Regions from separate parts of the Bacillus sp. LR--39 genome, predicted to be linked through region 2. Evidence: riboswitches for the same ligand, from Rfam matches in the RefSeq annotation. Region 2 holds a riboswitch; the other holds the start of a gene.

Region 1 (3,209 bases), 160 kb from region 2:
GTTGATTCTCTTTGCCGCGGGGGTCGTGCTGTATTTCTTCGGCAGGATCTTTAAACACCGTTCATTTGTGCAGTCGATGTCCAAAGGCACCGTGCAGATCGGGACGAGAGCCATTTTCACACTGATTATCGTGCTTGTCGCTTTATCGGAATCTCTCGGGGCGGAAAATATTCTCGGCGCGTTTTTGGCAGGCGTTCTGGTATCGCTTCTGTCTCCGAATAAAGAAATGGTGGAACAGCTGGATTCATTCGGCTACGGGTTTTTAATTCCGATCTTTTTCGTCATGGTCGGGGTGAAATTGGACATTTGGACGCTTTTCCAAGATCCGAAAACATTAACGATGATTCCGCTGCTTCTGCTTGCGCTGTTTATCAGCAAAATGTTCCCGGTGTTTTATTTAAAGAAATGGTATGACAAAAGAACCGTGTTTGCTTCGGGCTTTTTGCTGACGTCCACGCTGTCGCTTGTTATCGCGGCGGCTACGATCGGAGAAAGGCTCCACATTATCAGCGCCAATATGTCCGGCGCGCTGACTTTAGTTGCGGTTATTGCCAGCATCATCACGCCGATCGGCTTTAAGAAATTATACAAACGGCAAAGTGCGCCGCAGGAAAAAAAGCGCATTACATTTATCGGGGCCAACCAAATGACGCTTCCGGTTACGCTGGAATTGCCTGAAGAGGAATATGAAGTACGGGTCGTCCATGTGTATCAGGAAAATGCCGGGGAAACGCTTGCGGAATCCGTTTTTTCGGTTGACACGATTTCTGATTACGAGCCCGGCACGCTTGAGTCGCACGGTATTTTCAAAACGGATATTCTTGTCGTGGCGACGGGAAATGAAGATGTGAACGCCGAAATCGCCTTAATAGCGAAAGAGAAAGGGACTGAGCGTATCATCGCAAGCGTCGGCTCGGTTGAGCATGAAACAAAACTGAAAGAAGAGGGCATCAGTATTTTTTCTATCCTTCTGTCTACAAAGACGCTCTTGCGCGCATTAATTGAGGCGCCGGGCGTGATGAGCCTCCTGACGAATGAGGAGTCTTCGTTATATCAGATCAATCTGGAAAACCCGGCGTATAACGGCATCATTCTGCGGGAATTTCCGCTGATGGGCGATGTGATTTTCGTCCGGATATTCAGAGGTGTGGACAGCATCGTTCCGCACGGAGACACGCGGCTGAAAACAGGAGACCGTCTCATCGTCACGGGCTCGCGCAACTACGTGTCGGAACTGAGAAAAATTCTTGAAGCTTGACCAAATTGCAATTCGTGATAATATAGAAGGCATAACAAATAAATCATTAATCGTATGACCACTAGGGGTGTCCTTCATAAGGGCTGAGATAAAAGTGAGACTTTTAGACCCTCATAACTTGAACAGGTTCAGACCTGCGTAGGGAAGTGGAGCGGTATTTTTTTGGGGTTCCTTTTATCCATTTAAATTCCAAACCACTTTTCCGATGCGGGAAAGTGGTTTTTTTATTTTAACAGGGGGGAAGACATGATGACATTTTCTGAAGAATGCAGACTGGCGGCTGCCGAATGGTGGGACGGAAGTTTTGTTCATCCGTTTGTAACGGGAATCGGTGACGGAAGCCTGCCGATAGACCGTTTCAGCTATTACGTGCTGCAAGATTCCTACTATTTGACGCATTTTGCAAAAGTTCAGGCGTTCGGCGCCGCATATGCCGAAGACTTGTTTACGACGGGCAGGATGGCGGGCCACGCTCAAGGGACATATGAAGCGGAAATGGCGCTGCACCGCGAGTTTACGGAGCTTTTAGGGATTACGGAAGAAGAGCGTGCGGCATTTAAACCGGCACCGACCGCCTATTCTTATACGTCTCATATGTACAGATCGGTGATGAGCGGCAATTTTGGAGAAATATTAGCTGCGCTTCTGCCCTGTTATTGGCTTTATTATGAAGTCGGCGAACACTTAAAAGAGTGCAAACCGGAGCATCCGATTTATGAAAAATGGATCGGTACATACGGCGGAGACTGGTTCAGACAGCAAGTCGAAGAACAGATCAGCCGTTTTGACGAGATTGCTGAAAACAGCACAGAGGACATCCGCGCGAAAATGAAAGAGAATTTTGTGATTTCAAGCTATTATGAATATCAATTTTGGGGAATGGCCTATCAAAAAGAAAGCTGGTCCGAGAAGGGCGGAAAAGAGGTGGAATCTTTTGGAGCTGCACGCGGTAACTGATAATCGCAAACCCGTTGCCGAGCTGGCCGAGGATATTCTTTCGATTCAGCGCGAAGTAAGCTTTATACATATCCGTGAGCGGGATAAAACAGCGGGAGAAATCATGCAGCTTTTGTCCCTTTTGAAAAAGGGCGGTGCGGATAAGGACAAATTGATCATCAATGACAGGGCGGATATCGCGCTTTTTGCCAATATACACCGTGTTCAGCTTCCGTCCCGCAGCTTTTCCGTAAAGCAGGTGCGAAGCAGATTTCCCCATCTTCATATCGGACGTTCGGTTCATTCGCTGAAAGAAGCCATCCAAGCTGAAAAGGAAGATGCGGATTATGTGGTGTTCGGCCATGTATTTGAAACCGAATGTAAACAAGGACTTGAAGCAAGAGGCATCAGCCTGCTTTCAGAGATCAAACGCACGCTTTCCATCCCCGTCATCGCAATCGGCGGAATGACACTGCAGACGATCGGACACACAAAGCAGGCGAAACCGGACGGAATTGCCGTCATGTCAGGTATTTTCTCAGCTGAAAATCCTGAGGAGGCGGCAAAACGGTATGCACGCGCGGTAAGGGAGGCCGATTATGAAGAAGCACTATGATACGGCGGTGATCGGCGGCGGAATTATCGGGTGCGCCATTTCTTATGAGCTGGCGAAGACGCAGCAGAACGTTGTCTTGCTTGAAGCCGGAGAAGTCGGCCGAAAAACGACAAGCGCTGCCGCGGGAATGCTGGGCGCTCATGCGGAATGTGAAAACCGGGATGCGTTTTTTGATTTTGCCATGCACAGTCAAAGGCTGTATGAAGCGGCGGGGCAAGAGCTTGAGGAAGCTTGCGGCATTGACATCAGGCGCCATAACGGCGGAATGCTTAAACTGGCGTATACCGAAGAAGATATCGCCCGTCTACGGAAGATGGATGATCTGCCTTCCGTCACCTGGCTTTCAGCGAAAGATGCCCTTGAAAAAGAGCCTTACGCTTCAAAAGACATTCTCGGCGC
Region 2 (3,209 bases):
CGTCAAGGACAATCGTCCTGTCCATCCACGGCGCCCAATGATCAAGCTGATGTTCGATAACGAGAAGGCCGAAGCCTTTTTTTGCTTGAAGATCTTTGATCAGCCGCACTAATTCACGTGCGGAATATGGATCAAGCTGTGCCGTCGGTTCGTCCAAAATAATGAGTTCCGGTTCCATCGCAATGATACAGGCAAGCGCCACTTTTTGTTTTGAACCGCCTGACAGCGAAGCGATCGTTCGCGTTTTCAGATGAGTGATCTCTAATTTTTCTAAAACGTCATCGATGATTGCGTCCATATCTTCTTTTGTATATTGCAAATTTTCCAGGCCGAAGGCGATTTCGTCTTCAACCGTCAGCATGCAAAACTGCTGGTCCGGATCTTGAAACACGACGCCGATGGATCTGGCGGCGGGTTCTGTCAGATGTGAAAGAGGTGTTCCGTATAAAGAAACGGTTCCCGATTGAACCCCATCGCATGCTTCCGGGTACAGACCGTTTAAACAAAGAGCGAGCGAGCTTTTGCCGCATCCGCTCGGCCCGAGCAATAAAGCCCGCTCTCCTTTGCGGAGCTGAAAGGACACGTTTAGAAGAATCGGCTTTTCATCCTGATCATAAGAAAAGGTAAGACGGCCGGCCGATAGAAGGGGCTCAGATGCCTGCATCTTGGTTCACCTGTTTCTTTTTCTTCTTGAATTGTTTTCCGAGCGCCATGCCGTTCAGCACCCCTGTGTAAGCCAGCGCATCACTGATCGCTTTGCCGAGAAGGCCGGCAAGAAGCGCACCTGAGACCAGACGGATGAGAAGCATGACGGCTAATAAACCCGGATTCAAAACAGAGTATCCGGAAACGAACAAGTCATAAATGAAGCTCGTCACAGAAGACCCCATACCGGATAAAAGAAGCACGGGCAGGGTATAAATCCGCCAGCGTGTCGCTAAAAAGACCGCTTCCGCACCGATTCCCTGTGCGATCCCGATCAGAATCACCATCGGTCCTGACGGATTTCCGAGTAAGCACTCCACAAACGCGGCGATGATTTCAGAAACGAGAGCAGCTCCCGGTTTTTGAATAATGTACGCGGCAATCACCGAGACGATAAACCAGATACCGTAAATCGGTTCGTAGCTCATCCGGCCGAAAAATCCTGCCGCTATATTGCTTGCATGAGTTGATACTAAATAAATGACAGCAAATACAACACTGATGACGGACATGACGACAATTTCTCTCATTTTCCAATTTTTCATTGTGATCTCCTGCTTTCTTATCGGATAGTCGTATGTATGAAAGAGATGATTTTACAGGCAGTTTATATTCAGTTTCATATTGCGGTGTCCTCCCCCGTTTTTTAATGAAAAATAAAAAACTGCATATCCGAGGGAATATGCAGCAGCAGAACGAAAACGCATGGGGAAAAACCCTGCGCTCCGGTCAATCTGCACTTCCCCACGCTGGTATTATCCAGATCGGGTTATAAGGGATCAAAACACGCCTGCCGCATGTTTTATCTCAGCCGATAACAGCACCCCTAGTGCGTTTCCTATACAGTTTTTTATGATGACATCATCATAGTTGATCATGTCTGTTTTGTAAACAGCCTTTCTCCAAACAGTGTTTGGAATCGGACCGGAAGATCATTCATAAAGATAAGTAGAGCCCTTTTGATCAAAAGGAAACGGAGGACATCTATGTTTGTTCATACAGTGCAGTCTGGCGACTCGTTATTTTCCATCAGCAGAAAGTACGGATACCCTGTTGACAGCATCAGAAGCGTCAACGGGCTTGAGGAAACGAATATCGTTCCGGGGCAGGCGCTTTTAATCCCTCTTAATGAATATACGGTTCAGCCGAATGATACGTATGCCGTTATCGCAGGTAAGGCTTATGTGCCGCAGATGCAGCTGATGCAGGCAAACCCGGATATTCCGCCGAACCGGCTGCGGGCGGGTATGAAAGTGAAGATCCCTGATATCTCTAACTATCTTGCGGGGACCCTGCAATTTTATGTCATTCGGACGCCTGAAGCGGATAGAGAGTTAATTAATGATTTTGCGCCGTATTCTTCGGCGATTTCTTTGTTTGAATATCATTTTGGCCCGAATGGAGATATCATTAACGATTTAAACGACAGAACCGCAATAGAAACCACATGGCAAAACAGAGTGCGCCCGCTTGCCGTCATTACGAATCTGACAGAAGGGGGATTCAGTCCGGAATTAGCCCATCAAGTGATGCAAAATCCGACGGCAAGAACGAATCTCGTCAACAATATCGTCTCCTTAACCGTAAGAAAGGGATACGGCGGTGTAAATATCGATTTTGAACGGGTCAGAGAAGCTGACAGGGACCTCTTCACAGGATTTCTCCGGCAGTTAAAAACCCGGCTTTCAGAGCATCACCTCGCGTTAACGATATCGGTTCCGGCGAAAACAAGTGATGCAGTGCCGTGGCTGAGGGGATATGATTACGGCGGAATCGGAGCTGTCGTCGATTATATGTTCATTATGGCGTACGACTGGCACCACGCCGGCAGTGAGCCGGGACCCGTGGCGCCTTTGACAGAGGTCAGGCAAACGATCAATTTTGCTATCAACAGGGTGCCGAGAAGAAAAGTGATTCTCGGTGTTCCGCTGTACGGGTATGATTGGGTGATTCCGTACCGTCCGGGAACGATCGGATCCGCCATCTCCAATCAGCGCGCCATGGAAACGGCCATGAAGCATCAATCAGTGATCCGTTATTCCCAGCAGGAGCGTTCCCCTTACTTCCGGTATACTGATGAAAATGGAAGAACGCATGAAGTGTGGTTTGAGGATGTGCGAAGCATGAGTGAAAAAATGGTTCTCGTTCGGGAGTTCGGACTGCAGGCGATCGGCGCGTGGCAATTAACGCTCGGTTTCAAACCGGGCCCGTGGCTGCTTAGGAACTTTTTCACGATCCGAAAAATATAGCTGCATGTCCCGCTCTGCAAGTGATTTTTTTCCTATGATAACGGGTCTTCTTTTGGACAATCTAAAATTGAACAGGAGGTCTGTCATATGAAGAAAAGGGAAGAGCAGTATATCAACGAGGCTGAGTATGTACCGCATCCGACAAAAGAAGGGGAGTACGCGCTCATGCTGCATGAATCCTATCATTTCCTTTCAGAAGAGGATGAAAGCGATTTGCCGGAATAAGGGCTTTATGCCTTTATTCCGTTTATTTTA

What was found. A riboswitch is a leader RNA that binds a small molecule or an ion and turns the genes downstream of it on or off. The one in region 2 is predicted to bind thiamine pyrophosphate.
Region 1: another riboswitch for thiamine pyrophosphate. It lies ahead of tenA (thiaminase II); the one in region 2 lies ahead of ACWHAR_RS07675 (ECF transporter S component).

Annotation. Positions count from the first base shown of each region.
Region 1 is NZ_JBSIOT010000001.1:1,792,908-1,796,116, reverse strand. Features, by position in the region: gene ACWHAR_RS08555 (monovalent cation:proton antiporter family protein) at 1-1,258, shown strand, start outside; TPP riboswitch at 1,312-1,420, shown strand; gene tenA (thiaminase II) at 1,508-2,215, shown strand; gene tenI (thiazole tautomerase TenI) at 2,193-2,810, shown strand; gene thiO (glycine oxidase ThiO) at 2,794-3,209, shown strand, end outside.
Region 2 is NZ_JBSIOT010000001.1:1,634,156-1,637,364, reverse strand. Features, by position in the region: gene ACWHAR_RS07680 (ABC transporter ATP-binding protein) at 1-664, opposite strand, end outside; gene ACWHAR_RS07675 (ECF transporter S component) at 651-1,250, opposite strand; TPP riboswitch at 1,430-1,543, opposite strand; gene ACWHAR_RS07670 (glycoside hydrolase family 18 protein) at 1,692-2,954, shown strand; gene ACWHAR_RS07665 (transcriptional regulator SplA domain-containing protein) at 3,042-3,179, shown strand.